DNA from 4 places in the Burkholderia sp. Bp9016 genome. Region 1 is predicted to be linked to each of the others. Evidence: predicted binding sites of a transcription regulator. Region 1 holds the regulator's gene; each other region holds the start of a gene.

Region 1 (7,790 bases):
GACGACGTTCTCTATGGGCAGGATTTTGGCTAGGCGATTCATGTTGGCAGGCGATTGGGCGGCCTGGGGTCTCCTTGCTGCGGCAGACTGATTTTCCATGTTCGGCGATATCAAGGCGTTCGGTATCGGCAACCTGCAAGGCAGCTACCGCATCAACGCCCCCCGGCGATAACCGGAACATTATAGAGCACAGCCGCGCGCGTGGCGCAGCATGGACGGACCGGTCGCACCACTGCGTCGAAGCCACAAAAAAAACGCCCGGCGAACCGGGCGGCATGTGTGCTGCAATGACCGTTATTGCGGCGGCAGTTCGATCTGGTCGATCGACGGCTGCAGCTTGATGGGGTCGTGCGCGTGCGTTTGCAGACGCTCCATGTGCTTGACGACCTGGCGATCCAGTTTGTCGATCAGCAGATCGATCGCAGCGTACAGGTTACCGTTCGCGCTTTCGACGAAGATGTCCTTGCCCTTCAGGTGCAGGTTGATTTCCGCGCGCTGCTGCTTGTCCTTTTCCTTGTGGTTGTCGACCGAGAGGATCACAGTGCCATCTATCACCTGATCGCTATGGCGTAGCACCCGGTCCAGCTTGGTGATCACGTATTCGCGAATTGCAGGCGTGACTTCGAGATGATGTCCACTGATCTTCAGGTTCATAGTGCTTCTCCAAGCGAGAGACCACCCGGCCGCATCGAGGCGGCGCTCCGGTCGACTTGCCCCTGCCGCACGCGGCGGCAAATTCGCGGACAGGTCGCCCGGCCTGTTCCCCGTGTGCGCGGTGGCCGGAACACGCCTGCCGCCGGGCAGGCAGCAGGCTTAAAGAGACTTGCGCAGATTCACTGCCGGGATTTTGAGGGCTTCGCGATACTTGGCGACCGTGCGGCGCGCAACCACGAAACCCTGTTCTGCCAGCAGCTCGGCAATGCGGCTGTCCGAAAGTGGCGATTTTGGGTCTTCAGCTCCTATCAGTTGCTTGATCAGGGCTCGGATGGCGGTCGACGAAGCGGCGCCTCCGGTGTCGGTCGAAACGTGTGATCCGAAGAAGTACTTAAATTCAAGCGTCCCGAACGGGGTCAGCATGTACTTGCCTGTTGTCACACGGCTGACAGTCGACTCGTGTAGGCCCAGCGTATCAGCTATTTCCCGCAAAACCAAGGGGCGCATGGCAATTTCACCGTGCGCAAAGAAATTCTTCTGACGCTCGACAATAGCCTGCGCGACGCGCAGGATCGTGTCGAAGCGCTGCTGGATGTTCTTGATCAGCCAGCGTGCTTCCTGGAGCTGCTGTTTCAACGATCCGGCCGACGGATCGCCGCGGCTGTTGCGCAGGATGTTCGCGTACAGGTTGTTGATCCGCAGGCGCGGCATCACTTCCGGATTGAGTTCCGCGAGCCAGTTCTGGCCGGACTTCTTCACGATGATGTCGGGTACGACGTAGTCCGCTTCGGCCTTGCCGTATGCGGCGCCCGGGAACGGCTCCAGCGAACGGATCAGCGCGTGCGCGTCGCGCAGCGCGTCGTCGCTCGCCTTCAGGTGCTTGCGCAGCCGCGTGAAATCGCGCGCGGCGAGCAGCTCGAGATGCTGCGACACGATTTCGAGCGCGAGCGTGCGGGTGGGGGACGGATCGAGGCGCAGCAACTGCAGCTTCAGGCATTCGGATGCCGAGCGCGCACCGACCCCGGCGGGGTCGAAGCTGTGCAGCAGCGCGAGCGCCGCGTTCAGTTCGTCGCAGTCGATTTCAAGTTCGGCCGGCAGATCGGCGAGCACTTCGTCGAGCGACGCGGTCAGGTAGCCGTCGTCGTCGAGCGATTCGATCAGGAACATCACGAGCGCGCGATCGCGCGGGCCGGCCTGCGTGACGCGCAGTTGCGCGGAGAGATGGTCGCGCAGCGACGTCGCGGCTTCCTGCACCTGCAGCGGCGGCAGGTCGTCGTCGTCCGATGCGCCGCTCGAGCGGCCGAACTCGTCGAGATTCCACTGCGGGCCGTCGTTGCCGTCGCCGGATGCGTAGCCGTCGTATTCGTCGGCGCCGGCCGGTTCGTCGCGCTCGGCGCGCTCGCCCGACTGGCCGCTGCCGTTCGCGGCGGCCGGTTCGGCGCTCTGCGCGGGCGGCGTCTGCGCGATCAGCGATCCATCCGCCGCGACACGCAGCGGACTCGCGATCCATTCATCGTCATTTTCGAGCAGCGGATTCTGCGCGACGGCCATCGCGACTTCCTGCTGCAGTTCGAGCGTCGACAACTGCAGAAGCCGGATCGACTGCTGTAGCTGCGGCGTCAGCGCCAAATGTTGCGACAGGCGGAGTTGAAGGCTGGCTTTCATGGCAGAGAGGGAGTCATACCGGCAGTGTGCCACGACCCAGGCGCCTTGAGCCATCCGCGATTACGCGCGGCGCGCCGCCCGGCCGCGGGTAGGGCTGCAACATGGCTGGAAAGCCGCGCGCGGCCCCGCACGGCGGTGCCGGGCGGGGTGCAGCCGGCCACGAGGGGAAGTTACATGCGGAAGTGTTCGCCGAGGTACACGCGGCGCACGCTTTCGTTCTCGATGATGTCGCTCGGCGCGCCGGCGGCGAGCACTGAACCGTCGCTGATGATGTATGCGTGGTCGCAAATGCCGAGCGTTTCGCGGACGTTGTGATCGGTAATCAACACGCCGATATTGCGCTGCTTCAGGAACTTGACGATCTTCTGGATCTCGAGTACTGCGATCGGATCGACGCCGGCGAACGGTTCGTCGAGCAGGATGAAGTTCGGGTTGGTCGCGAGCGCACGCGCGATTTCGACGCGACGGCGTTCGCCGCCCGACAGCGACAGCGCAGGATTGTCGCGCAGGTGGGCGATCTGCAGCTCGTCGAGCAGTGCCTCGGTGCGCGACGCGATCGCATCCTTCGAGAGCCGCTTGCCATCGTCGCCGTACTGCAGCTCGAGCACTGCGCGGATGTTCTCCTCGACGGTCAGCTTGCGGAACACGGATGCTTCCTGCGGCAGGTACGACAGGCCGAGCGATGCGCGCTTGTGGATCGGCAGCAGGCTGATCGAGCTGCCGTTCAGCGAGATCTCGCCCGCATCGAGCGGCACGAGGCCCACGATCATGTAGAACGACGTGGTCTTGCCGGCGCCGTTCGGGCCGAGCAGGCCGACGACCTCGCCGCTCTTCACGTCGAGCGACACGTCCTTGACGACGGTGCGCGAGCCGTAGCGCTTCTTCAGGTTGCGGACGACGAGCGAGCTCGTCGTGCCGGCCGGCTGGCGATTCGGTAGCGCGTTCATTGGCCCGGCGCTCCCTGGATCGTGGTCGACGGCGACAGCTTCGCCGGCGCACCGTTCAGCGGCCCTGCGCCGCCGTTCTTCGGCGACAGCATCGCGCGCACGCGGCCGGTCGGGTTGCCAGGCGCCGCGACGTCCTTGCCGCCCTTCGCGGTGTAGAAGTCGTGCTGGCCGTCGTACGTGATCACGCTGCCGTGCACGGTGTCGGCGATGGTCGACGTGCCCTGCAGGCGGCGCACGGTGGCCGCGGTCGTCAGCGTCGTGAGATCCTGCTTGCCGTCGTAGTCGATGCGCTCGGCATCGCCGTCGATGTACTCGTCGAGGCCTTCGCGCTTCTGGCGGAACGTTGCGTGCTTCTTGCTGCTGCCGAACGACGTCGCGTACTGATAGCCTTCCGGATCCTGGCGCACTTCGACGCGATCGCCCTTGATGATGATCGTGCCCTTCGTGATCACGACGTTGCCGGTCGCGACCGTGACCTGCTTCAGGTCGTCATAGGTCAGGTTGTCCGCCTCGACGTTGATCGGCTTGTTCTGGTCGGCCTTCTCGGCATGGGCGAGCGGCGCCAGCCCGACGAGCGGGAGCGCCACGAGCGTCGCGGCGAGCGCGGCGCGGACGGCGCGCGCAGCGCCGCCGGAATTCTGTCGAGGGAACGGTTCGTTCATGCAGTCACGTGAGGGATGCGTCACCTGGATTGAGCTTTCGAGCCGCCCGACGCGTCGGACGCGGCAATCGTGCCGCGCACGTTGCCGTAAAGCTCGATGACCCGGGTGACGTTGTTGTACTTCATGCCGTCGGTCGCGTTGACGAGCGACAGGCCGCGCTGAAGTTTAACCGGCTTTTCGGTCTGGATCACATCGTCATTGACGAAGATCCGGAAATGCTGGGAATCGGCCTGCATCTGCGGATCGCCGCCGCCGGCCACGCGCAGGATGCGCGCGTCGTCGTACAAATCGACGATCGACACGTCGCCGTTGACGGTGCCGCGCTTCGCGGTGGTCGTCACGACCGGCTTGCCGGGCTGGAACGCGCGCATGGCCGGATCGGTCAGGTCGCTGTTTTCGGTGTCTTCGTAGTGGATCAGCTTCGCGGCCGTCAGCCGGTACTGGGTCGTGCCGGACTGGTCGAGCTCGGTGACCGAGAAGTTGTCCGCGAAATAGTCGGGCGTATGGCGCTTCGGCTGCACGGCGCCCTCGCCGGGCGGCGGCAGCGTTGCCTGCAACAGCCACCACGTGATGCCCGCGAGCGCGGCGACCGCGACGAGCGGCAGCAACTGGGTCCAGCGGAAATGCGTGTTCATTCGTCAGGCTCCGCAGGCGGCCGCGAGCATGGCGTCGTAGCGGCGTTGCGCGCGCAGGATCGCGTCGCACACTTCGCGCACGGCGCCGTGGCCGCCACGGGCCTCGGCCACCCAGTGCGCGCGGGCGATCACCTCGGGGTGCGCATTGGCCGGCGCGGTCGCGAAGCCGCAGCGCAGCATCACCGGCAGGTCGGGCCAGTCGTCGCCCATGTAGCCGCATGCGTCGGCGGCGATGCCGAGCGACGCGATCAGGTCGGCGAACACGGCGAGCTTGTTCTCGACGCCCTGGAACAGGTGCGCGATCTTCATTTCCTTCGCGCGCGCCGCAACGATTTCCGAGCGGCGGCCGGTGATGATCGCGGTCGCGATGCCGGCCTCGCCGAGCAGCTTCACGCCGTGGCCGTCGAGCGAATTGAACGACTTCATCGCGTCGCCGGCCACGGTAAACAGCAGGCCGCCGTCGGTCAGCACGCCGTCGACGTCGAAAATCATCAGCTTCACGCGGCTCGCGCGTTCGGCCGCAGTCAGCGCTGCGCTCATCAGATCACCTTCTTCGAAAACAGGTCGTGCATGTTCAGCGCGCCGATCAGCACGCCGTCGGCATCGACCACCAGCATCTGGTTGATCCGGTGGCGCTCCATCAGTTCCACGGCTTCGACCGCGAGATGTTCAGGGCCGATCGTGCGCGGCTTGCGGGTCATCACGTCGACGATCGGCAGCGTGCGGAAATCGCCGTCGCGGGCAAGCACGCGGCGCAGGTCGCCGTCGGTGAAGATGCCGGCGACGCGGCCGTCGGCATTGACCACGGCCGTCATGCCCATCCGCTTCGCGGTAATCTGGAACAGCGCGTCCGACAGCGTCGCGTCGGCGCCGACCAGCGGCACGTCGTCGCCCGAGCGCATCACGTCGCGCACATGGGTGAGCAGGCGGCGGCCGAGCGCACCGCCCGGATGCGAGCGCGCGAAATCCTCGGAGCCGAAGCCGCGCGCGTCGAGCACCGCGACGGCGAGCGCATCGCCGAGCGCGAGCGCGGCGGTCGTGCTCGCGGTGGGCGCGAGGTTCAGCGGGCACGCTTCCTTCGAGACCGCGGCGTTCAGGTTCACGTCGGCAAGCGTGCCGAGGCTCGATTCCGCACGACCCGTGATCGCGATCAGCTTCGCGCCGATCCGCTTGACGAGCGGCAGGATCGCGACGAGCTCTTCCGACTCGCCCGAATACGAGATACCGATGAAGACGTCGTCCGACGTGACCATGCCGAGGTCGCCGTGGCTGGCTTCGGCCGGATGGACGAAGAAGGCAGGCGTGCCGGTGCTGGCCAGCGTGGCCGCGATCTTGCGGGCAATATGCCCCGATTTGCCGATGCCGGACACCACCACGCGGCCGCGGCAGCCGAGCAGCAGCGCGACGGCCTGGACGAAGTCGCCGTCGAGCTGGTCGCGCAGCGCGCGTACGGCGTCCGCCTCGATGTCGAGCACGTCGCGGGCGAGCGCGAGCGCCCGATCATCATTGATTTTCGCTATCATGCGCGGAGTATAGCAAAGGCGTTTGTTCGCCGCGCCGGGCCTTCGGACTCGTCCGAGGTCGCCTGACCACCGCCACCACCCGCGCCCGCATTGCCGTGGCCCCGACGAACGAGGACGCTTCGCCTGTGATTTCCCCGCTCGAAATGACCCTGCTGCTGCTGCTGGCCTCGGTGGTGGGTGTCGTCGTATTCCGCTCGCTGAACCTGCCGCCGATGCTTGGCTACCTGACCGTCGGCATCCTGGTCGGCCCGCACGCGTTCGGCATTGCCGCGGACCTCGAACGGGCCGAACACCTCGCGGAATTCGGCGTGGTGTTCCTGATGTTCTCGATCGGCCTCGAATTCTCGCTCGCGAAGCTCAGGGCGATGCAGCGGCTCGTGTTCGGGCTAGGACTGCTGCAGGTCGTCGCAACCCTCGTGCTCGCGGTCGTGCTCGGCGCGCTGTTCGAGCGCTGGGTGCACATCACGTGGCAGGGCAGTGTCGCGCTCGGCGGCGCGCTCGCGATGTCGTCGACGGCGATCGTGTCGAAGATGCTCGCCGAGCGGCTCGAGATCGAGACCGCCCACGGCCGCAACATCTTCGGCGTGCTGCTGTTTCAGGATCTCGCGGTGGTGCCGCTGCTGATCGTGATCGCCGCGTTCGGCGCGGAATCGTCGAAGGATCTCGCGATCACGCTCGGCTTCGCGGCGGTCAAGATCGTGATCGCGCTCGCGCTGCTGCTGATCGTCGGCCAGCGTTTCATGACGCGCTGGCTCAACGTCGTTGCGCGGCGCCGCTCGCAGGAGCTGTTCGTGCTGAACCTGCTGCTCGTCACGCTCGGCGCCGCCTTCATCACCGACCGCTTCGGCCTGTCGCTCGCGCTCGGTGCGTTCATCGCCGGGATGCTGATCTCCGAGACGCCGTTTCGCCATCAGGTCGAGGAGGACATCAAGCCGTTTCGCGACGTGCTGCTCGGCCTGTTCTTCGTGACCACCGGGATGCTGCTCGATCCGCGCGTGATCTGGGAGCATCCGCTCCTCGTGTTCGGCTTCTTCGTCGGTCAGATCCTGTTCAAGGGGACGATGATCGCGGGGCTCGCGCGGCTGTTCGGCGCGACGCCGGGCGTCGCGATGCGTACCGGCATCGGGCTCGCGCAGGCCGGCGAATTCGGCTTCGTGCTGCTGAACCTGATCCTCGACCGGCATCTGGTCGATTCGACGCTGCTCCAGGCGATCCTCGCGTCGATGCTGCTGTCGATGCTCGCCGCGCCGTTCCTGATCCAGAACGCCGACCGCATCGTGATGCGGCTGTCGTCGACGGAATGGATGCAGCAGTCGCTGCAGATGACGCGGATCGCGACGCAAAGCCTGAAGCAGCGCGGTCACGTGATCATCTGCGGCTACGGCCGCGCGGGCCAGAACCTGGCGCGCATGCTCGAGCAGGAAGGCATTTCGTACGTCGCGCTCGACCTCGATCCCGATCGCGTGAGCGCGGCCGCGACCGCCGGCGAATCCGTCGTGTTCGGCGATGCGGCGCGCCGCGAATCGCTGCTCGCGGCCGGTATCCACCGCGCGGCGGCCGTCGCGATCACCTATGCGAACACGCCGTCCGCGCTGCGCGTGCTGCATCACGTGCACGAGCTGGAGCCGACGCTGCCGGCGATCGTACGCACCGTCGACGATGCCGATCTCGAGAAGCTGCTCGCGGCCGGCGCGACCGAGGTGA
Region 2 (7,790 bases), on a different contig from region 1:
GTTGCTCGTCGGCGGCGAGCTGACGCCGCCGCCGCCGCAGGCGGCCAGCAGGCAGGCTGCGGCGAAGGCGGTGAGGGGCACGCGCCATTGGCGCAGGGCGATGGTCGGGATGGAACGTTGCTGGGACATGATGTGACTCCTCGCTGTCTTTTCGATGAACGGATGTCGGATTACTTGCCGTGCGTGCCGCCGAGCAGGCCGCCGATCAGCGACGTGACGGGCGAGAGCAGATTCGAGCCCGAGCCCGAATTCGTGACGGTGCCGGTGCCGCCGCTGAGTGCTGGGACGCCGACCGTGCTGGTGACCGCGGAAACCGCGCCAGTGACGGGGGCAAGCGCGCTGCTGCCGTTCGTCGCGCCGCCGAGTGCGCCGGTGACCGTCGACACCAGGCCCGTGACGGGCGCGAGCGGGCCGCTGCTGCCGCCCGCTGCGCCGCTGAGTGCGCCGGTGACGGTCGAGACGAGGCCCGTAACCGGTGCGAGCGGACCGCCGCTGGTGCCACCTGCTACGCCGCCGAGTGCGCCGGTGACAGTGGAGACGAGGCCGGTGACCGGTGCGAGCGGGCCGCCGCTGGTGCCGCCCGTTGCGCCGCCGAGTGCGCCGGTGACAGTGGAGACGAGGCCGGTGACCGGTGCGAGCGGGCCACCGCTGGTGCCGCCTGTCGCGCCGCCGAGCGTGCCGGAGACCGTCGTGAGGAGACCCGTGAGCGGAGCGAGCGGGTTGGTTACGCCGCCGGTGCCGCCCGTGAGGAGGCCGCCGACTGCCTTCACGGTGTTGCCCGTCGACGAGACGGTGTTGCCGAGGCCGGTCGTGACCGGGTTGCCGCCCGTCGATGCGATCATCGCGCCGGCCTGGTTCAGGCCGTTGCCGATCGTGCCAAGCAGCGTGTTGACGGGGGCGCCGAGGCCCGTGGCCGTGCCGACCGTTTGCGTCGTCTGGCCGATCATCGTCGTGATCGGCGTGATGGCCGAGCTGACCGTTTGCGTGACCTGCTGGATCGGGCCCGTCGACAATGCGTTGGTCAGCGTGGTGCCGCCGCCCGATACGGCGTTCCCGACCGTCGTCACGAGACCGCCAACGGCGCCCGTGACCGGGGCGAGCGGTGACAGCGGGCCGCTGCCGAGGCTCGAGACCAGGGTGCCGGTTTGCGTGACCGCACCGCCGAGCTGGTTCACGACGGCGCCCGTGCTGGCGACCGTGATGCCGACAGGGTCCTTCACCGCGCCGAGCTGGCCGAGGCCGTTGCCGAGGCCATTGCCGAGCGCGGTGACCGCGCCGCCGACGTTCTGCACGATGCCGCCTGCTGCTTGTGTCGTGGCCGGGTTGACGCCCGGCAGCGACTGGCTGGCGACGACGCTGCCGAGGCCCGATACGGTTCCGCCGAGACTGGTGACGATATTGCTGCCGCTTGCGAGGACATTTCCTACCGGGTTCGCCGACACACCAGAGGTGCCGCTCGTACCGCTGGTCGTTCCGCTTGTCGTTCCGCTGGTGGTGCCGCTCGTCGAGCCACTCGTGCTGCCGCTGGTCGAGCCGCTGGTGCTACCCGACGTGCTGCCGCTCGTCGAACCGGACGTGCTGCCCGAGGTGCCGCCGTCGGAGGTCGAGATGGAGTCGCCGCCGCCCGAGCTCGAGCCGCCGCCGAGCCCCTGGCTGATTGAACCGGAACCGCCGCACGCGGAGAGGGAAAGCATGGCTGCCACGGTGGCCGCGATCATAGTCGCCCGGAACGTGCCATGAGGGATAACCTGAATGTCCATTTCGTCCTCGCATTGAAGCTGTGTTGTGTTGAGTAATGCGAGGTCTACTCTGCAACTGTCGTGCCACTTCGATGGTCGACAGTTCGACGATTGCCTTTAAACGGGGTAATTCCTTGTTGGAAAAGGAGTTCGCGGAAATTGAAAGAATGTTGAAATTATTTAAAAGCGGTCAGATGAGAACGGTTTCACCTGTTTCGTAACGTAACGTCACAACATTGGCGTTACGCGTGCGGCGTAACGTCGGGTTTATGCGGGGGAGCTGCAGGCTGGGCGGGCGATTGTTTTACTGGTGGATTGGATGTGCACATCTAACCTAGCGTAAGTCCTTATGTGTAAGGCGTACCGAAACGCCGTACAAATATGCTGTGCTTACGGAAAATATTTCGATCCCGATCGCTAAAAAGGGGTTGGAAATTGGAGAGAATCAGAGATAAGATTCAGGTCAGATGTAAGCAAATGTACAGATCGGTACACGACGTTCGAGGAGGGTTCCTATCGCGAATGTTAACTTGCATCAAATTGTGATACATGCCCCTCGGGGCGAACTATAAAGAAAGCGCACCTGGTCGTCGTTGCAGCAAATGTGACGAACCGACGCGGGGCAAGCGGCCAGATATGCGAGGATGTACGACGTATAAAAGGCCAAAAAACGTTATATAGGCACGAGGAAACAAAAATGAAAGCACTCATCAAGCGCTTCCTTAAGGAAGAAGACGGGGTTACCGCGATCGAATATGGCCTGATCGCGGGGCTGGTCGCAATTGCCCTCATTACCGGGCTGACCCAGCTTAGCGGTGGCTTAAACGGCCTGTTCAATCAAGTCGCTACTCAGGTGTGTGGTACCGGGTGTACTAACACTAACGCTGGCAAAAGCTAATTGACGGTGGGCGGCAAGCTAGGGAGTGGACGTTTGCTTGCTGCCCACCTGATGGCTGGGTGCTGCCATGGCGCATTTCTTCTTCGCCGGAATTTTTCTGGCGTGGGCTTCCTTCGTCGGAATTTGTGATATCCGTTTTCGGCGTATTCAGAATTCGCTAGTCATTGTTGGTTTGATTGGCGCATTCGCGAGTGGGGCCTTCAATGAAAATCCATTCGGTATTTCCGTAATTCAGGCGCTGGTCGGTGCATCCGTAGGTTTGATTGGCTTTTCTCCATTCTTCGTATTGCGCGTAATGGGCGCGGCCGATGTCAAGGTATTTGCCGTTCTCGGCGCGTGGTGTGGTGCGCAAGCGTTGTTGTGGTTCTGGATTGCCGCGAGCCTCGCCGCGGGTTTGCACGCTCTTTGGCTGATGTTTCTGTCGCGTACATCGATAGTCGCGCTCTGCAAGCGTGGCTCGCCCGCGATGGTGCTCGGCGGTCATCGAGCGACGCCTTATGCCGCGTTTCTCGTGTTGCCCGCTGCTGTATGGCTTCTACGACTTATGTTTGTGAGGGGAATGTAATGGCTCGATGGCAGCAAGTGCGCCAATCGTGCAAATGGCGCCGGCAACGGGGAGTGGCGGCAATCGAGTTCGCATTCGTGTTCCCGCTGTTCTTCCTGATTTTTTACGCGATCGTTACGTTCGGGTTGATTTTCGTCGTCAAACAGAACCTGACGTTCGCAGCGTCCGAAGGTGCGCGTGCCGCGTTGAATTACACGTCGTCACCATGTGATCGGCTGAAAGCCGCTGCGACGACTGCGTGCTCGGCGGTCAATGGGGGCGGCACGCCGTGGGGACAGTTCGCTACGGTCGCGACCCAGGTAGCCGGGGGATCGACACAAGCCGTGAGTTGCAGCGCGTCCTTCACGCCGTCGGCACCCAGTTCCTGCGCTGCAGCGTTTACGTCGTCGTCGGCATCCACGTTCAACGTAATGGTAACGATGACTTACTCGTACGCGAACAAACCGTTGATTCCGTGGCTCTTCATCGTGTCGGCACCCCAACTGCAGAGCAGTGCGACCGTGCAGATTTCGCCCAACATGCTTTGATGCGCGTGAGCTTTCTCTCTTCATGGCCGTAGTCCTTCGACCGTGTCGACGCTCCAGAACCTGATTCCGGCATTCCAATATCAACATGGCCAACAATCTGACAAAAATCATCGCGGGGTTGCTGATTGCGATCGCTGTTCTGCTCGGAATCTATGCATGGATGCTTGGACGCAGCGCACCACATTCCGCACCGGCACCGCAGACTGTCGCCGTGAACCCGGTGCCGGTCGTATTCGCGACGCGTACGCTGCCCGTCGGGCAGCCGATTGCTGCCGACGCGTTGAAAGTTCAACCGACTGCACCCGCACCGGCCGGTGCATTTGCCGATCCGGCCGACTTGATCGGCCGCGTTCCCGCGAGGGACATACTGGCGTCGGCGCCGGTCGTTTCGGATGCGCTAGTGTCGGGGCTCGCCGAGGACATTCAACCGGGCGAGCGAGCGATTGCAGTTCGCGTCGACGAGACCAACGCGGTTGGCAATCGGCTGCGGCCCGGTAACTTTGTGGACGTCTTCGTGAACCTGAAGCGCGAGGGAGGCACGATGCTGGACGGAGAAGTCTCGCAGACGCAAGCGCGACTTCTGATGTCGAAGGTCCGGGTTTTGTCGTTCGGGGATGCGACGCCGGAGCGCGACAGCGGCAACAACACGAACGGCAATAGCGGTCAGGCGAGCAATGTTCGTATCGCGGTGCTCGCCGTGCCGACCGCACAGGTCGATGCATTGACGCTTGGCGAGTCCAGCGGCCGCTTGACGCTCGCACTGCGTAACCCGCGCGATGACGAGCTTGCGGTGCAAACGGTTGCCGTGCGTACGGATAACAAGCTGTCGCCGTCGGCACTGGCCGCGGCCGGGGTGTCGCTGCAGCAACTGTCCGGCACACCGAGGACTGCCGTGGCTAACGTGAACGTACCGCCGTTGCCGTCGCGTCTGCCGCCGGCAGTGCGGTCGGCCGGTAGTGGAGGCGGTGGCAGTATCGAAGTGATCCGCGGCGGCCGGTCGGAAACGGTTGCGTATTGAATGACATCGATGGCCATCGATATCAGCGACGACAAGTAAAGGCCGCGTGACGGTCTACCAAACAATGAAAAACACACTGATTGCATTCGCGATTGCTATCTGGACCATGACATTCGCATCGCTCGCGAGCGCGAGCGGGAAGATCGAACTGCCGGTCGGCGCTCAGCGACAGATTTCGGCTGGTCACGCACTGCAGCGCGTGGCGGTGGGCGATCCGGCGATCGCCGACGTGCTGATCATGAAAGGCAGCCGGTCCGGCTCGGTACTGCTGACCGCGAAAGCGCCCGGCGCGACGAATGTGATGCTGTGGGAGCGTGGTCACGACGAGCCTACGGTTTGGAGCATCGAGGTCATCGATGCAGCCGCGCAAGCGGTGCTCGACGATTCCACGCCGCGCGTGAATGCATATGGTGGAACGGCGGTGCTGCGCGGTGCGTCAGCATCGCTTGACGCACATGAACGCGCAGTCGCAGTCGCCAAGAACATGGCTGGTAAAGGCGCGGTGATCGATCGGTCGACGCTTGCCGGCAAGAACGTCGTGCAGGTCGACGTGCGCGTCGTCGAATTCAGCCGATCGGTGCTCAAGCAGGTCGGGTTCAACTTCTTCAAGCAGAACAACGGTTTCTCATTCGGCTCGTTTTCGCCGGGAGGCGTGCAGTCGTATAGCGGCGGCTCCGGTCCCGGCTCTGCGGGGTACATTCCGACGCTCGGGTCACCCGTGACGTCGGCATTCAACCTGGTTGTGAATGCCGCCGGGCGCGGCATCTTCGGCGAGTTGTCGCTGCTCGAAGCGAACAATTTCGCGCGGGTGCTCGCAGAACCGACGCTCGTTGCGCTGTCCGGTCAAAGTGCGAGCTTCCTCGCGGGCGGTGAAATTCCGTTCCCGTCACCGCAAGGTCTCGGCTCGACTGCAATTCAGTGGAAGCAATATGGTGTCGGGCTTTCGCTGACGCCGACCGTGCTGAGTCCGCAGCGGATTGCGCTGAAGGTTGCGCCCGAGTCGAGCCAGCTCGACTTCGTAAACAGCGTGACGATCAGTGGTGTCGCAGTGCCAGGGATCACGACGCGTCGCGCGGACACAACGGTCGAACTCGGCGACGGCGAGAGCTTCGTGATCGGCGGCCTGATCGACCGCCAGACGATGTCGAACGTCAGCAAGGTTCCGCTGCTTGGCGACCTTCCGATCATCGGTACGTTCTTCAAGAATCTGAACTATCAGCAGAACGACAAGGAATTGCTGATCATCGTGACGCCGCATCTCGTTGCGCCGATCGCGAAGGGCGCGGCGTTGCCGGCGACTCCTGGCGAGTTGTCCGAGCAGCGTGACGGGCCGGTCTGGCGATCGTATCTGGGCGGCATTGCGGCGCCGGATGCCGCGCCGGGATTTTCGAAATGAACGCGAAGCATCGCGCGCTCCGGCGCACCGAGAAGCCTTGCGTAATCGGGGGTGTTCGACATGAATGCACGAACCCAATCATTGTGTGAACCCGCCGTGACCGATTATTTCGTTTGCGCATCGCCGAAGGAAGCGCACGTCCGCTGGCTTGCCGATACGCTTGTGTCGGCCGGCGCGGTGGAGGCGACGTCGCTCGAGCCGGGTGTACTTGCCCAGCGCATCACGGGTGTCAACCCGGCACTGGTGTTCATCGATTTCTCGGAGGGTGGAGAAGCGGCGAGCGTTGCCGCCGCGATGGTGCGGGTTGCGCATCCGGGTTTGCCGATCGTCGCGCTGGGGTCGCTCGCACAGCCGGAAAGCACACTCGCTGCGCTCCGTGCCGGCGTGCGGGACTTCATCGATGTGTCAGCACCGGCAGAGGAAGCATTGAGGACAACGCGTGGACTGCTCGCGCATGTTGGCGAGCCGGCGAGCCGCCACGGGAAGGTCGTTGCGCTGCTCGGCGCGCGTGCCGGCATGGGCGTCAGCACGCTTGCAGCGAATCTCGCCGTCTGGCTGCAAAAGCGCGCGCTCGGCCCGGGAGCGGCTGAGAGGGCGGATGGCAGCAGCGTGCCGCCCGGACGTCAGACCGCGCTGGTCGATCTGGGATTGCCGGCTGGGGACGGTGCGCTGTTCCTGAACACACGCTGCGAATTCCATTTCGTTGACGCAGTGCAAAACCTCCGCCGTATCGACCGCACGTTCGTGAACACCGCGCTGACCCGGCACCAGAGCGGCCTCGCGTTGACGACGCTGCCGCCTGACCTCGGCGGCTTTCGCGACGTGTCGTATGCATCGTGCATCGGCTTGCTGAACCGGTTTCGCGCATTCTTCGACCAGCAGGTCGTCGATCTCGGCGGCTTTTCGAATCGCGAGTTCGTCACGCAGATCACGGCCTCGGCTGACGAGGCGTGGCTCGTCTGCGATCAGGGCGTCGCGTCGATCGTGTCGGCGGCCGATCTGCTGACCGGGCTGCGCGATTCCGGCATCGATACCGACCGCGTGCGGCTGGTCGTCAACCAGTACGATCCTGCGCTCAACCTGATGCCCGGACAAATCGCCGAGCGTCTCGGGTTGGCGCTGGTCGGGACGCTGCCCGAGCGCCGTGTTGCGATCTGCCATGCCGCGAACCAGGGCCGGCTCATTGTCGATATGGCCGAGCGCGACCCGTACGTGCGAGCGCTTGAATCGCTGGCTACACGATTGCCCGGGGTGTCCGGCATGGCAGGCGCGTCGCGTGTCGCGCCGAGCCTGTCTGCACTGAAACGTTTCATTCAACCTTCGTCCAAGCGGTCGTAAGCGATGGCACACGACATTCAATTCGCCGACGGCGCAGCGCCGTTCTCCCAGACGCAGCAATTTCACGACATCAAGAATGCCGCGCACGAGCATCTGCTGACCCGCATCGAGGAACTCGGCGCCGAGTTCGGGCGCTGGTCCCGGCAGGCGATCAACCAGTTTGTCGATCTCGAGATTGACAGCTTCGTGCGCCTGCGCCGCATCCCGCTCAACGAGAACGAGGTGCGTGCGATTGCCGAGGCGCTGACGAAGGAACTTGCCGGCTTCGGTCCGATCGAGGATCTACTGGCGGATCCGGCGGTCGAGGAC
Region 3 (7,790 bases), on a different contig from region 1:
CGAAATGGCGATCTGGGTCGCGGTCGGCGGGCGCGGCACGCTGATCGGGCCGATCGTCGGCGCGTTCGCGGTGAACGGCGCGAAGAGCTTCTTCACCGCGTACTTCGCCGAATACTGGTTGTTCTTTCTCGGCCTGATCTTCGTGCTGGTGCCGCTCCTGCTGCCGCGCGGCATCATGGGCCTCGTCGACACGCTGCTCGCAAAGGGGAAACGCGGATGAACGGCACGGCGCTCTACCAGTTCACGCCACCGCCCGAGGACGAGTTGCTGGCCGTCAGCGGCACCGCATCGATGGGCCGCGTGGTGCCGCCCGGCATCGACACGTCGCACGGCACGATCCTCTACCTCGAGGACATCGAAGTGAGCTTCGACGGCTTTCGCGCGCTGAACAAGCTGTCGCTCGAGATCGACGCGGGCGAGCTGCGCTGCGTGATCGGCCCGAACGGCGCGGGCAAGACGACGATGATGGACGTGATCACCGGCAAGACGCGTCCCGACGCGGGCAAGGTGTTTCTCGGCCAGACCATCGACCTCGCGCGGATGAACGAGCCGGAAATCGCGCGTGCGGGGATCGGCCGCAAGTTCCAGAAGCCGACCGTGTTCGAACAGCATCCGGTGTGGGAAAACCTCGAGCTGGCGATGCAGACCGACAAGGGCTGGCTCGCGTCGCTGCGCGCGCGGCTCGACCGCGATGCGCAAGCGAAGATCGAGGAGACGCTCGCGCTGATCGGCCTCGAAAGCGACGCGTATCGTGCGGCCGGCGAGCTGTCGCACGGACAGAAGCAGCGGCTCGAGATCGGCATGCTGCTGATGCAGCGCCCGGCTCTCCTGCTGCTCGACGAACCGGCGGCCGGGATGACCGATCACGAGACGATGGAACTCGCCGCGCTGCTCAACAGGCTGCGCGGCACCTGCTCGATGATGGTCGTCGAGCACGACATGGACTTCGTCGCGGCGCTCGCGGGCGACACGGGCCACGTGACAGTGATGGCCGAAGGCGCGGTGCTCGCGCAAGGCACGCTCGACCAGGTCAAGCGCGACGACGCGGTGATCGAGTCTTATCTCGGACGATGATGCGATGCTGAAAATCGATGCACTGAACCAGTACTACGGCGGCAGCCATATCCTGCGCAACGTGACGCTGGGCGCCGACGACGGCAAGCTCACCGTGCTGCTCGGCCGCAACGGCGTCGGCAAGAGCACGCTGCTGCGCTGCCTGATGGGCGTCGTCGCCGCGAAAAGCGGCAGCGTGACGTGGCGCGGCACGGCGCTCGGCACGCTGCCGCCGTATGCGCGCGTCGCGGCCGGGCTCGCATACGTGCCGCAGGGCCGCGACATCTTTCCGCGGCTCACCGTCGAGGAGAACCTGCTCGTCGGCGCGGCAAGCCGCCGCGCGCCGTCGAAGGTGCCCGACCGCATCTACGACCTGTTCCCGGTGCTGAAGGACATGCGCGCACGGCGCGGTGGCGACTTGTCGGGCGGCCAGCAGCAGCAGCTCGCGATCGGCCGCGCGCTGATGAGCGAGCCGCAACTGCTGATCCTCGACGAGCCGACCGAAGGCATCCAGCCGTCGATCATCCAGGACATCGGCCGCACGCTGCGCCAGCTCGTCGACGAATCGAAGATGACCGTGCTGCTCGTCGAGCAGTATTACGACTTCGCGCGCTCGATCGCGGATCGCTACTGGGTGATGAGCCGCGGCGAGATCGTCGCGGGCGGCGATGCGCGGGACATGGAGACGAACGGCGTGCGCGAGTTGATCGCGGTGTAGACGGTGTAGAAGACGGCGCGTGGGCCGTGTCGCTTCCGGGTATCGCGCCGGGACATCGCCGCACCACACATGTCGGGCGCACGCCGGCGAAACGATACGGCCCGCGAGCGGCGTTGGGTCATGCCGCTACGCGCGCGCCGCAGCGTATATTGTTGCGGTAGCATCATCGTTCACCGCGCCCGCCCCTGCTTTCCATCGATGTCCGCCCTCGACTCCCACGCTTCGCTGTCCCGTCCCGCCGTCGCCAAATCGTGGCGCGGCCGCCTCGAACTCGGTTTCGAACGGCACGGCGCGCGCACGACGCTCGTGCATCGGCTGCACGACGGCCCGCTGCGCGTGCAGCGGCCGCTGTATCCGGAAGGCGATGCGATCTGCCACGCGGTGATCGTCCATCCGCCGGGCGGCGTCGCGGGCGGCGACCGGCTCGACATCGACATCGCGCTCGGCGACGGCACGCATGCGGTGCTGACGACGCCCGGCGCGACCAAGTGGTACAAGTCGAACGGCCTCGACGCGACCCAGCGCATCGGCATCACGTTGGGCGCGCACGCACAGCTCGACTGGCTGCCGCAGAACAACCTGTTCTTCGACGCGGCGCATGCCTCACTCGACTTCACGGTCACCCTCGGCGCGGGCGCGAGCGCGATCGGCTGGGACGCGACGCAACTCGGCCGGCAGGCGGCCGGCGAAACGTGGTCGGCGGGCCGCATCGCGTCCACGTCGGCACTCGTCGACGCAGACGGCCAGCCGTTGTGGACCGAGCGCGCGCTGCTCGACGCGCGCGATCCGCTGCGCGGCGCGCTGCAGGGTCTCGCCGGCTTCCCCGCCTACGGCACGCTGTGGGCGGCCGGCGCCGCGTGCGACGCCGCGCTTGCCGAAGCACTCGCCGCGCGGATGCCGTTCGACGACACACTGCGCGCAGGCGCGACCTGCGTGACGCCCGGCGTCGTGCTGGTGCGCGCGCTGTCGACATCGATGGAAGCGCTGCAGCGCCTCTTCACCGACTGCTGGCTGCACCTGCGGCCGATCGTGCACGGCGTCGACGCACGGCCGCTGCGAATCTGGCAAACCTGAGCGCGCCGGACCCGCCATGCACCGCTTCGGCGCAGCACGGCGTCGGCGCCGCATGCGCTTCGTGCATGGCGCACCATGAACGCGCATGGCCATGCGCGCCAACGACATGGCACATACCTTGCTGCTTACATAACGGATACACGACGCACGAAAAACGGCGCGATGCTACGATGAGCCGCGCATTCGCCGGAACCCCGCGCACCGATAAAAATTACGTTTTCCTGAACGACTGCCTTCATGAAACTGACTCCCCGAGAAAAGGACAAGCTGTTGATCTTCACGGCAGCCCTTTTGGCCGAGCGCCGCCGTGCGCGCGGACTGAAGCTCAACTATCCGGAAGCGGTCGCGTTCATCACCGCCGCGCTGATGGAAGCCGCGCGCGACGGCAAGACCGTCGCCGAGGTGATGCACTACGGCACGACGCTGCTCACGCGCGACGACGTGATGGACGGCGTGCCGGAGATGATCCCCGACATCCAGGTCGAGGCAACCTTCCCCGACGGCACGAAGCTCGTCACCGTCCACCATCCGATTCCGTGACCGAGGCCCCCGCATGACCCCCGGCGAAATCCTCACTGACGACGGCGAACACGAGCTGAACGCGGGCCGCGCGACGCGCTCGCTCGTCGTCGCGAACACCGGCGACCGCCCAGTGCAGGTCGGCTCGCACTACCACTTCTTCGAAGTCAACGACGCGCTGTCGTTCGACCGTGCGGCCGCGCGAGGCTTCCGGCTCAACATCGCGGCCGGCACGGCCGTGCGCTTCGAGCCGGGCCAGACGCGCACCGTAGAGCTCGTCGCGCTGGCCGGCGAGCGCATCGTCTACGGTTTTCAGGGCAAGGTGATGGGGCCGCTGTAAGCCACGCCCCGCTCTTCAGGAACAGCAACATGACACTACGCTTGAGCCGCCGCGCGTACGCGGAAATGTTCGGGCCGACGACGGGCGACCGCGTCCGGCTCGCCGATACCGAACTGCTGATCGAGATCGAACGCGACTACACGATCTACGGCGAGGAAGTGAAGTTCGGCGGCGGGAAGGTGATCCGCGACGGGATGGGCCAGTCGCAGCGCGTGGCCGCCGACGTGCCCGACACGGTCATCACGAACGCGGTGATCCTCGATCACTGGGGCATCGTGAAGGCCGACATCGCGATCAAGCACGGCCGCATCGCCGCGATCGGCAAGGCCGGCAATCCCGACATCCAGCCCGGCGTGACGATCGCGATCGGCGCAGCGACGGAAGTGATCGCCGGCGAAGGGCTGATCGTCACCGCGGGCGGCATCGACACGCACATCCACTTCATCAGCCCGCAGCAGATCGACGAGGCGCTCGCGTCCGGCGTCACGACGATGCTCGGCGGCGGCACGGGGCCGGCCACCGGCACCAATGCGACGACCTGCACGCCGGGCCCTTGGCACATGGAGCGGATGCTGCAGGCGGCCGACGGCTGGCCGATCAACCTCGGCTTTCTCGGCAAGGGCAACGCGAGCCTGCCGCAGCCGCTCGTCGAGCAGATCGCCGCCGGCGCGATCGGCCTGAAGCTGCACGAGGACTGGGGCACGACGCCCGCCGCGATCGACAACTGCCTGTCGGTCGCCGACGACACCGACACGCAGGTCGCGATCCACACCGACACGCTGAACGAAGCCGGCTTCGTCGAATCGACGGTCGCCGCGTTCAAGGGCCGCACGATCCACACGTACCACACCGAAGGCGCGGGCGGCGGTCATGCGCCCGACATCCTGAAGGTGTGCGGCGAGGCGAACGTGCTGCCGTCGTCGACCAACCCGACGCGTCCGTACACGATCAACACGCTCGAGGAGCACCTCGACATGCTGATGGTGTGCCACCATCTCGATCCGTCGATCGCCGAGGATCTCGCGTTCGCCGAATCGCGAATCCGCCGCGAGACGATCGCGGCCGAGGACATCCTGCACGATCTCGGCGCGCTGTCGATGCTGTCGTCCGACTCGCAGGCAATGGGCCGCGTCGGCGAGGTGATCATCCGCACGTGGCAGACCGCGCACAAGATGAAGGTGCAGCGCGGCGCGCTACCCGAGGACGGCGCGCGCAACGACAACTTCCGCGCGAAGCGCTACGTCGCGAAGTACACGATCAACCCGGCGATCACGCACGGGATCGCGCACGAAGTCGGGTCGATCGAACCCGGCAAATGGGCCGACCTCGTGCTGTGGGAGCCGGCGTTCTTCGGGATCAAGCCGTCGATGATCCTGAAAGGCGGGATGATCGCGGTCGCGCAGATGGGCGACCCGAACGGGTCGATCCCGACGCCGCAGCCGGTCCACTATCGCGAGATGTTCGCCACGCGCGGCGGTGCGCTCGCGCGCACGTCGCTGACCTTCGTGTCGCAAATGGCCGCCGACGCAGGCATCGCCGAACGTTACGGACTCGCGAAGCGCGTCGTGCCGGTGCGCAACTGCCGCAACGTGACGAAGGCCGACATGATCCACAACGCGTGGCGTCCGTCGATCAGCGTCGATCCCGAAACCTACGACGTGATCGCCGACGGGCAACTGCTCACCTGCGAGCCGGCGTCGGTGCTGCCGATGGCGCAGCGCTATTTCCTGTTCTGATTTCCGGTTTTCGTTCCATGCGCACCCTCGACAAACGCATTGCCCCGAACGTGAAGCTCGCCGCGTCGCTCGTCGCGCGCGCGCCGACGCTCACGCTCGCCTATGACGCCCGCTGCAAGAGCCGCCTCGCGGCGACGCTCGACACCGGCGAGGACGTCGCGGTCCTGCTGTCGCGCGGCACGGTGCTGCGCGACGGCGACGTGCTGGTCGCCGACGACGGCGGGCTCGTGCGCATCGCCGCCGCTCCCGAAACGGTGCTGCGCGTGCACGCGGCCGATCCGCTCACGCTGATGCGCGCCGCGTATCACCTCGGCAACCGCCATACGCCGGTCGAGATCGGCGACGGTTACCTGAAGCTCGAAGCCGACCCGGTGCTCGCGGACATGCTGCGCCGGCTCGGCACGCAGGTCGAAGAGACGCGCGCGCCGTTCCAGCCGGAAGCCGGCGCATACGGCGGCGGTCACAAGCACGGGCACGATGCGACGTTCGCCGAAGACTATGCGCTCGCGCAGCAGGTATTCGGCGAGCACCACGGCCACGACCACTCGCACGATCACGATCACGATCACGATCACGATCATCAGCATGGTCCGGGCTGCACGCACGGCCACCACGGCCATGACCACCACTGAGCTCGTCGCGCTGCTGCATCTCGCGTCGCCCGCGTTGCCGATCGGCGCGTTCAGCTATTCGCAGGGACTCGAGGCCGCGCTCGACGCGAACCTGATCCGCGATGCCGACTCCGCGCGCGACTGGATCGCGAGCGGGTTGACCGACGTGCTCGCGCACGGGGAGCTGCCGTTCCTCGCACACCAGCTCGCACGCTGGCACGCGCACGACGCCGACACGCTGGTACGCGAGAACGCGTGGTTCGTCGCGAGCCGCGAATCCGCCGAGCTGCGCCGCGAGACCGAACAGATGGGCTGGTCGCTCGCGCAGCTCTGCGCGTCGCTCGAATGGGGCGATGCCGCTCGCCGCGCGACGCTCGCGTCGCTGTCGCCGATCGCGCTGCCGACCGCATTCGCCTATGCAGCCGCCGCACACGACGCCAGCGCCGACGCAACGCTCGCCGCGTACGCGTTCGGCTGGGTCGAAAACCAGACGTCGGCCGCGCTGAAAGCCGTGCCGCTCGGCCAGCTCGCGGGCCAGCGCATCATCGTCGCGCTGCGCGGCGCGATCGACGCGGCCGTGCGCCGCGCGCTCGCCACGCCGCCCGACTCGATCAACACCTTTGCGCCGCAGCTCGGCATCCTGTCCGCGCGGCACGAAACCCAGTATTCGCGCTTGTTCCGATCCTGAATCCGATACCCGCCATGAACGCATTCGCTCCCTCCTCCGCCCGCCGCACCAAGAAACTGCCGCCGCTGCGCGTCGGCATCGGCGGCCCGGTCGGCTCCGGCAAGACCACGCTGCTCGAAATGCTGTGCAAGGCGATGCGCGACCGGTACGACCTCGTCGCGATCACGAACGACATCTACACGAAGGAAGACCAGCGCCTGCTGACCGTCGCGGGTGCGCTGCCCGAGGAGCGCATCATGGGCGTCGAGACGGGCGGCTGCCCGCACACGGCGATCCGCGAGGATGCGTCGATCAATCTCGAGGCCGTCGACCGGATGCTGTCGCGCTTTCCCGATGCCGACATCGTGTTCATCGAATCGGGCGGCGACAATCTCGCGGCGACCTTCAGCCCCGAGCTGTCCGACCTGACGATCTACGTGATCGACGTCGCGGGCGGCGAGAAGATTCCGCGCAAGGGCGGCCCCGGCATCACGAAGTCCGACCTGCTCGTGATCAACAAGACCGACCTCGCGCCGCTCGTCGGCGCGAACCTCGACGTGATGGCGTCCGACACGAAGAAGATGCGCGGCGAGCGCCCTTACGTGATGACGAACCTGAAGGCGCTCGACGGCGTCGCGGACGTCGTCGCGTTCATCGAAAAGAAGGGATTGCTGACGGTCTGAGCGGCAAGGCTGCAGGGCGGCACACGCGGCCGCCTCGCCTGCTCCGGCGGCATTGCGCCGCCTGCGTCTAATCGCCGGACGCGTCCTGCGCATCCTCCGCCATGCGCGCGCCGCGCTCGGCCGGCGGCAACAGCGCCGCGAGCACGTCGACCGAACGCGCGGTCGCGCCGCGATGGCGCGACGCGAACGCCGCGCCGGCCGCGCCCATCGCGACGCGTCGCGCATGGTCGGCGAACAGCGCGTCGAGCACGTGCGCGAGATCGAGCGGATCGGCGACCTGCATCGCCGCGCCGGCCGCGACCGCATCGGCGCTCGCCTGCGTGAAGTTGAACATGTGCGGCCCGATCAACACCGGCACGCCAACCGCGCACGCTTCGATCAGGTTCTGC
Region 4 (7,790 bases), on a different contig from region 1:
GCGCGAGCGTGAGGCCGAGGCCACTGCCGTCGTCGCGGCCGGACACGAGCGGATAGAAGATCCGGTCGCGGATCTCTTCCGGAATGCCTGGCCCGTTGTCGACCACGTGCAAGTCCAGTGCCAGCTTGTACAGGCGCTTCGCGATCGTCACCTTGCGCGCGACGCGCGTGCGCAACTCGATCTTCGCGTCGCCCTGCGCGATCCGCTCGCGCAGCGCCTGCGCGGCATTGCGTACGATGTTCAGCAGCGCCTGGATCAGTTGCTCCTTGTCGCCGCGCAGGTCCGGCACGCTCACGTCGTAGTCGCGCTCGATCGTGAGCCCGCGCGGAAATTCCGCGAGCATCACCGCGCGAACGCGTTCGCACACTTCGTGAATGTTCACATCGCCGACGATGTGCGGATGCCGATGCGGCTCCAGCAACCGGTCGACGAGCGTCTGCAGGCGGTCGGACTCCTTGATGATCACCTGCGTGTATTCGCGCAACTCGCCGCGCTCCCGCTCGCTCAGTTCGAATTCGAGCAGCTGGGCTGCGCCGCGAATGCCGCCGAGCGGGTTCTTGATCTCGTGCGCGAGGTTGCGAATCAGTTGCTTGTTGACCGCGGTCAGGTCGTGGATGCGCTCCTCGCGATCGGTGCGCGACTGCCGTTCGTTCTCGAACAGCTCGACGAGCACGAAATCGGGCGCGGTCTCGAGGAAGCCGACGATCGCATGCACGTGCAGCGCCTCGTGGCCGGGCCGGTCGAGCACCGTGTCGAGATGCGTCGCGTGAAAGCGCTCCTCGCCGATCGCGGTGATCGTCGACGCGAGTTCGTTCGCGTTCGGAAAAATCTCGCCCCACGGCCGCTGCGCGAGCTGCCGGCGCGAGAGGTCGAGCATCGCCTCCGCGGACGGGTTCGCGAACACAACCCGCAGCGTCTTGCGGTCGAGCACGATCACGACCGTCGGCAGTGCTTCCAGCCCCGCAAGCAGGCCCGAGTGCATGAGCCGCTCGTCTTCCGTCAGTCGCTCGGGCTGCCCCGTCTTCGCCTTGATCAGATTCTTCAGAGCCATCGTGCTGTCGTCGCGCCTCACCGAGTCGGAAAAATGAAAATGCCCGGAACAAAAAGGGGACGGCTGGACGCCGTCCCCTTTCAGACTCCGCGGTTCCCGCCGCAGGCCGCGCGACGGGAACGAACCGGCATGACGGCGCTGAATCGAAGCGCCATCGCCGATTACAGCGAGTAGTACATCTCGAACTCGATCGGGTGCGTCGTCATGCGGAACTTCGCCAGCTCCTGCTCCTTCAGCCCCAGGTATGCGTCGAGCATGCCGTCGGTGAACACGCCACCGCGCGTCAGGAACTCGCGATCCTTGTCGAGTGCTTCCAGTGCCTGGTCGAGGCCCGCGCAGACGGTCGGGATCTTTGCATCCTCTTCCGGCGGCAGGTCGTACAGGTTCTTGTCCGCTGCTTCGCCCGGATGGATCTTGTTCTGGATCCCGTCCAGACCCGCCATCATCAGTGCCGAGAACAACAGGTACGGGTTCGCCATCGGATCCGGGAAGCGCGTTTCGATACGGCGGCCCTTCGGGTTCGACACGTGCGGAATGCGGATCGATGCCGAACGGTTGCGTGCCGAGTAAGCCAGCTTGACCGGTGCTTCGAAGTGCGGGACCAGACGCTTGTACGAGTTCGTCGTCGGGTTCGTGATCGCGTTCAGCGCGCGAGCGTGCTTGATGATGCCGCCGATGTAGAACAGCGCCAGTTCCGACAGGCCGGCGTAGCCGTTGCCCGCGAACAGGTTCTGGCCGTCCTTCCAGATCGACTGGTGAACGTGCATGCCCGAACCGTTGTCGCCGACGACCGGCTTCGGCATGAACGTCGCCGTCTTGCCGTACGAGTGCGCGACGTTATGGATGATGTACTTCGACCATTGCGTCCAGTCGGCGCGCTCGACCAGCGTCGAGAACTTCGTGCCGATTTCGTTCTGGCCCTGGCCCGCCACTTCGTGGTGGTGCACTTCGACCGGGATGCCGAGCTGTTCGAGCAGCAGGCACATTTCCGAACGCATGTCCTGGAACGTGTCGACCGGCGCGACCGGGAAATAGCCGCCCTTCGTGCCCGGACGGTGGCCCGTGTTGCCGCCTTCGAATTCCTTGCCCGACGACCACGGCGCTTCTTCCGAGTTGATCTTCACGAAGCAGCCCGACATGTCCGTGTTCCACTGGACCGAGTCGAAAATGAAGAATTCCGGTTCCGGACCGAAGTAGGCGGTGTCGCCGATGCCCGTGCTCTTCAGGTACGCTTCAGCGCGCTTCGCGAGCGAACGCGGGTCGCGCTCGTAGCCCTTGCCGTCGGCCGGCTCGACCACGTCGCAGGTCAGCACCAGGGTCGACTCTTCATAGAACGGGTCGATGAAGGCAGCGTTCGGGTCCGGCATGAGCAGCATGTCCGACGCCTCGATACCCTTCCAGCCAGCGATCGACGAACCGTCGAATGCATGACCGCTCTCGAACTTGTCTTCGTCAAACGCCGAAACCGGCACCGACACGTGCTGTTCCTTGCCGCGCGTATCCGTGAAGCGGAAATCGACAAACTTGACGTCCTCGTCCTTCACGAGCTGCATGACGTCGGCGACGGTTTTACTCATAACCTCTTCTCCTGATTGAACAATTCCGGCGGACTGGGAACCGCCTCGTTTATCGAGCTGCCCGGAGTCTGGCTTTGGCGCAGCGCGCTCCGGGTCGACCGAATTCTATATAGCAGCTTCCATGCCAGCGCTGCGCCGAATCGGCGAGAATCGCGCCGGCCCGCGCCGTAGCGGGGCCCGGCTGCGCAATTCCGGGGCCACGCACCGCGGCACCCGCCGACAGATCGCACCGTAATGGTGCAATCGCCGCAACGCACCGACGGAATGGAATCGTTCTGGTGCACATATGCCATTCTGCACTCTTTTGGTGAGCGCGTGGGCGGTGCATGCCCCGCACGGCGCCCGGACATCCATGCAGCGGCAGCGCGCTAGAATGCTCGTTTGACCGATACGGAGACCTCCTGCCATGAGTACGCTCGACCAGCTTTACGCCAAGGCCGAAGAACGCCGCACCCAGGGCTCGCTCAACTATGCCGGCGCCCTGCTGCCGGTCGAGGCATTCGAACTGCTGCAGCTCGACCCGTCGGCCCGCCTCGTCGACGTGCGCACCCGCGCCGAGCTCGACTGGATCGGCCGCCCGCTCGTGGGCGACGGCCAGTACCTGCACATCGAATGGACGCGCTACCCGGGCGGCGTGCCGAACGCCGAATTCGTCAACGAACTGAAGGCAGCCATCGCACCCGACGCGCCCGTGCTGTTCCTGTGCCGCAGCGCCGCGCGCTCGAAGCTCGCCGCGGTCGCCTCCGCGCAGGCCGGCTTCACGAAGGCGCTCGACCTGCTCGAAGGCTTCGAAGGCGCGAAGGATGCCGAAGGCCATCGCAAGACCGTCGACGGCTGGTGCTTCCGGAAACTGCCGTGGATCGGCGCCTGAGCGCGCCTGCCGTCCGCCGCGCCCGACTGCGACATCGTCAAGCCGGGCGATGACACCCCGATGACGGGCCGCGTTGCGCGGCCCGTGCCTTTTGAGCGGCCGGGAGCGGCCGGATCGGCGGCCGCTCAGGCCCGCGGCGCGTCCGGCTCGACGATGTCGCCGCCGAGCAGGTGGACGCCTTCGCGCAGCTTCACGAACGCGGCCGCGACCGCCTCCGGCTCGCCCTTCACGCCGAGGTCGATATGCCGGCGCGCGTAGATCCCGCCGCGCTCGGCGTCGCCCACGCTCGGCAGACTGAACACACGCACGCCGGGGAAGTCGCGCTCGACCCTTTCCATCAGCGGGGTGAGCGTCGATTCCGGCAGTTCGAACACGTACAGCGAGCGCTCCGCGTGCGGGCTCGCGTGATGCAGATGCCGGTACTTCGTGTCGAGCACCCATTCGATCATCGGCCACGCCATCACCGGAAAGCCCGGCACGAAGTGCAGATTGCCGACCGAGAAGCCGGGAATCCGGTTGTACCCGTTCGGGATGATCGCAGCACCCACCGGGAACACGCCCATGTTGAAGCGGTGCTGGTTCTCCGGTGAATCGAAGTTGACCGGCGTGGCCGGATCGGTGTGCGTCTCGCGGATGCGCTCCGAGATCAGCACCTTCGCTTCCGGATGCAGCTCGAGCGGCACACCGAGCGCGGCGGCGGCACACTGGCGCGTGTGGTCGTCCGGCGTCGCGCCGATCCCGCCCGTCGAGAACACGATGTCGCCGGATGCGATCGCGCGCGCCAGCGTCGCGGTGATGCGCGCCGGATCGTCGCCGACGTATTCGGCCCAGTCGAGCGCGAGGCCGCGCGCGCCGAGCAGCTCGATGACCTTCGCCAGATGCTTGTCCTGCCGGCGGCCCGAGAGGATTTCGTCGCCGATGATGATGATGCCGATGCTCATGCCTGCCCCATGTCGATTGCGGTGGCGCGCGAGCTCGCGCGCAGGTCTTCCAGCGCGCGCAGGCAATAGTGCCCGAACCACAGCGCCGAGAAGACGAGGATGAAAGCGTATACCCAGATCATGGCCGCCGCGACGAACGGGAACAGCACCATCATCCAGACCGACGAGACCCACACGAAGGTCGGAACGGTGCCGAGCAGTCCGGTCGCGACGCCGATGCCGATCAGCGGCCAACGATGCTGCCGCACGAGTGTGCGGCGCTCGTCGCGGCTCGCGTGCTGCGCGAGCGCGTCGTAGGTCATCACGCGGTACGTGAGCCAGCCCCAGATCACGGGCGGCAATAGCGCGAAGAACGGCGGAATCAGCCACAGCGGGATCGTGACGACGAGCAGCACGACGCCGACGATCGCCGCACCGAGCGAATTGAACACGCTGCCGAAGAACGTCCCGCCGCGCTTCGTCTCGAGCGCGGCGAACTGCCGGCTCGACAGATGCTTGATCACGACCGGCATCGAAATCGTCGCAATCAGCAGCAGCACGGTCAGCACGATCAGCGGAATCGCCAGCGACACGACGACGAACGGCGCGATGACCGCATGCAGCTGCGACATCCCGATCGCGTCGAATGCGCGGTACAGCGCGGCCGTCAGCACGAAGCCGTCGAGCGCGCCGCGCGCGGCGTCGATCAGGGTCTGCCACGAGAACCACAACACGACGCCCCATAGCAGCGCCGACACGACGAACGGCATCAGGGTGAGCCACAGCATGCGCGGGTGCAGCGCGCTGACGAGCGCCCGGACAAGGGAGCGCAGCAAGTCGTTCATGCGAGCCTTTGGTGCCTGTATTGACGAAGAAAAACGGGGAAAGGATAAACCACACGGCCCGCATGCGCCAAAGCACATGCGGGCCGTGTGGGAACGCCGTTCAACGGGGAAAGACCGGATCAGGCCGATGCCGCGCCGCGCTTCGCCGGAAAGAGACGCCGGAAGATGCGCACGAACGCGAGGCCGTGCTGCGCCCAGAAGCCTTCGCCGTAGGACACGCCTTCGACCTGCTCGCGGATGCCGGTCGGCTCGACCGTGCGGTTCCACGACGCGGTGCCGAACATCATGTCCCACCACGGGAACAGCACGCCGAAGTTGCAGCCGTATTTGGTGCCTTCGTGGCCGTAGCCGACGGCGTGGTGGCGCCGGTGAAAGATCGGACTCACGAGCAGCCGCTCGCCGAGCCGGCCGAACGACAGCCGCGCATTCGTATGCTGGATGCTCTGCAGGAAGTTGGTGAACGCGGTCAGCACGACGAACTGCGACGGCGTCACGCCGATCACGAGCGCGATCGCCGCGAAGAAGCACGACTGGATCACGTCGTCGAGCAGGTGGTTGCGATCGTCGCACCACAGCGACATCTGCCGCTGGCTGTGATGCACGGCGTGCAGTTCCCACCAGATGCCGAACTTGTGCTGCCAGCGGTGATACCAGTAGCCGGCGAAGTCGAGCACGACGAGGTAGATCGCGAACGAGACGATCGGCTTCGACGTGACGCCCGGCCACAGATAGTCGAGGTTGAAGTTCGCGACGCCATGCAGGCGCAGCCACGCCTGGAAGTTGTCGAACACCGGCTGCAGCGCGAAGAAGAAGAACAGCGTGAAGATGCCGAGCTTGGAGATCGCCGTGTAGATCACGTCGACCCGCACCGCGCGGCGGTTCTTCCAGCGCTCGACGGGCGCGAGCGCCTCGAGTGGGCGCAGCAGCGCGAACATCAGCACCATCTGCAGCGCGCCGATGATGACCCAGTACAGTGCGTCGTAGGTGTCCTCGTCATAGTCCATCAGGTTGAACTTGAAGAGGAGGGGCTGCACGACGTCGACGTACAGCCAGGTCTGGATATTCGACACGAATGCATCGATCAGGTGCAGCATCGTTCGCCTCCGTCCGTCACGCGCCGTTCGCAGCCTTCCACGGCGCGCGGTCGTAGAAGTAGATCCCGTGCGGCGAGCGGCCGACGGAGATCGTCTGCACCAGCTTGCGCGACGGCAGGTCGATGATACCGACCTTCTTCGCGAAGCGGAACGTCACCCACAGCGTCTTCTTGTCGGCGGACAGCTCCATGTCGTCCGGCCCCGGCAGCAGGCCGGTGATGTCGCCGACGTTGGTGAGCGTGTTCTCGTCGATGATGCTGATCGTGTTCGCGACCCGGTTCGTGACCGCGACGTGCGTGCCGTCGGCGAGCGAACGGAAGTTGTGCGCACCCTTGCCCGTCACGATCTGCTTGACGACCTTCTGGTTACGCCAGTCGACCACCGCGACGTAATCCGAACCGGTCATCCCGACCAGCAGGTACTTGTCGTCCGGCGTGAGCCACAGGCCCGCCGGCACCTTGCCGACCTTCATCTTCCACTTGACCGTCTGCGTCGGCAGATCGATCGCCGCGATCTCGCCGGACACCTGCAGGGACACGAGCAGCGTCTTGCTGTCCTTCGTGAACGCGAGGTGGCTCGGCATGACTTCGAGCGGCACGCGCTTCGCGAGGTGCAGGTCGCGGCCGTCGTAGCTGTAGATGTCGACGCGGTCGAGCCGCAGCCCGGCCGCCGCGAACCACTTGCGGTCGGGCGAGAAGCCGAGCTGGTACGGATCGTCGATCCCCTCGACGGTGCGCTGCAGCTTGCCCGTCTTCGGATCGAGGAACATCAGGCTGTTCGAGACCGAATTTGCAACGATCAGCGACGAATTGTCGGGCGTAATCATCAGGTGGTGCGGCTCCTTGCCGGTTGGCATCGTGGAGACGACCTGGCGGGTCTGCTGATCGATCAGGGAAAGCGTCGCTTCGGCCGAGTTGAGGACGATCACGTTATTCGCGTGTGCGGCGGGCGCCAGTACGGCGGCGGCCAGCGCGAGCGTGCGGCCGAAAGAAAGGAAAGTGCGCATGAAGACTCACGTCGTGGAACAACTGTCATTGTAAAACGTTCGACCGGCCCCGCCGGTTGACGGGAACCGGCGTTGCGCCACTTCGACGCACGCCGCGCCGGCCGCAGCCGGAGGCGGGTGCGGGTCCGGAAAACCGCTGTTGCACTAGCGCTGCATCGACTCCCAGACCTTGTGCAGACGCTTGACAGAGACAGGCATCGGCGTGCGCAGTTCCTGCGCAAATAACGAAATTCGCAGTTCCTCGAGCAGCCAGCGGAATTCCGCGAGCCGCGAATCCGCCACGCCGCCGCGCTGCGACACCGCGCGCTGGTACTGCTGAACGAGCGGCAGCAGCTCGGTGGACTGCTTCGCGTCGCGCGCCGGATCGGCCTTCAGCTTGTCGATCCGCAGCGCGATACCCTTCAGGTAGCGCGGAAAGTGCGCAAG

Evidence for each region. Region 1 encodes sigma-54, which starts transcription at its own class of promoters, with help from an activator protein. Its sites were predicted from a motif close to TGGCANGNAANCTGCTTT; they were not measured.
Region 2: a site for sigma-54 is predicted at 1,809-1,826, ahead of DIE13_RS03445 (collagen-like triple helix repeat-containing protein). Genes of this name have one in related genera too.
Region 3: a site for sigma-54 is predicted at 2,953-2,970, ahead of ureA (urease subunit gamma). Genes of this name have one in related genera too.
Region 4: a site for sigma-54 is predicted at 2,738-2,755, ahead of glnA (type I glutamate--ammonia ligase). Genes of this name have one in related genera too.

The regions. Positions count from the first base shown of each region.
Region 1 covers NZ_QTPY01000010.1:206,639-214,428, forward strand. Annotated here, with positions in the region: gene DIE13_RS14865 (PTS sugar transporter subunit IIA) at 1-99, opposite strand, end outside; gene hpf (ribosome hibernation-promoting factor, HPF/YfiA family) at 295-654, opposite strand; gene DIE13_RS14875 (RNA polymerase factor sigma-54) at 814-2,319, opposite strand; gene lptB (LPS export ABC transporter ATP-binding protein) at 2,490-3,266, opposite strand; gene lptA (lipopolysaccharide transport periplasmic protein LptA) at 3,263-3,928, opposite strand; gene lptC (LPS export ABC transporter periplasmic protein LptC) at 3,949-4,563, opposite strand; gene DIE13_RS14895 (HAD family hydrolase) at 4,567-5,103, opposite strand; gene kdsD (arabinose 5-phosphate isomerase KdsD) at 5,103-6,086, opposite strand; gene DIE13_RS14905 (monovalent cation:proton antiporter family protein) at 6,212-7,790, shown strand, end outside.
Region 2 covers NZ_QTPY01000002.1:210,191-217,980, reverse strand. Annotated here, with positions in the region: gene DIE13_RS03450 (collagen-like triple helix repeat-containing protein) at 1-129, opposite strand, end outside; gene DIE13_RS03445 (collagen-like triple helix repeat-containing protein) at 171-1,760, opposite strand; gene DIE13_RS03435 (Flp family type IVb pilin) at 2,437-2,637, shown strand; gene DIE13_RS03430 (prepilin peptidase) at 2,705-3,202, shown strand; gene DIE13_RS03425 (TadE/TadG family type IV pilus assembly protein) at 3,202-3,729, shown strand; gene cpaB (Flp pilus assembly protein CpaB) at 3,815-4,747, shown strand; gene DIE13_RS03415 (type II and III secretion system protein family protein) at 4,812-6,143, shown strand; gene DIE13_RS03410 (fimbrial protein) at 6,204-7,481, shown strand; gene DIE13_RS03405 (CpaF family protein) at 7,485-7,790, shown strand, end outside.
Region 3 covers NZ_QTPY01000011.1:162,776-170,565, forward strand. Annotated here, with positions in the region: gene urtC (urea ABC transporter permease subunit UrtC) at 1-220, shown strand, start outside; gene urtD (urea ABC transporter ATP-binding protein UrtD) at 217-1,074, shown strand; gene urtE (urea ABC transporter ATP-binding subunit UrtE) at 1,079-1,771, shown strand; gene DIE13_RS15805 (urease accessory protein UreD) at 1,970-2,845, shown strand; gene ureA (urease subunit gamma) at 3,083-3,385, shown strand; gene DIE13_RS15815 (urease subunit beta) at 3,399-3,704, shown strand; gene ureC (urease subunit alpha) at 3,734-5,440, shown strand; gene ureE (urease accessory protein UreE) at 5,458-6,072, shown strand; gene DIE13_RS15830 (urease accessory protein UreF) at 6,059-6,739, shown strand; gene ureG (urease accessory protein UreG) at 6,754-7,401, shown strand; gene waaA (lipid IV(A) 3-deoxy-D-manno-octulosonic acid transferase) at 7,469-7,790, opposite strand, start outside.
Region 4 covers NZ_QTPY01000019.1:109,975-117,764, forward strand. Annotated here, with positions in the region: gene glnL (nitrogen regulation protein NR(II)) at 1-1,051, opposite strand, end outside; gene glnA (type I glutamate--ammonia ligase) at 1,213-2,628, opposite strand; gene DIE13_RS22945 (rhodanese-like domain-containing protein) at 3,035-3,499, shown strand; gene DIE13_RS22950 (molybdopterin-binding protein) at 3,625-4,440, opposite strand; gene DIE13_RS22955 (EI24 domain-containing protein) at 4,437-5,264, opposite strand; gene DIE13_RS22960 (sterol desaturase family protein) at 5,384-6,358, opposite strand; gene DIE13_RS22965 (beta-propeller fold lactonase family protein) at 6,375-7,364, opposite strand; gene hrpA (ATP-dependent RNA helicase HrpA) at 7,509-7,790, opposite strand, start outside.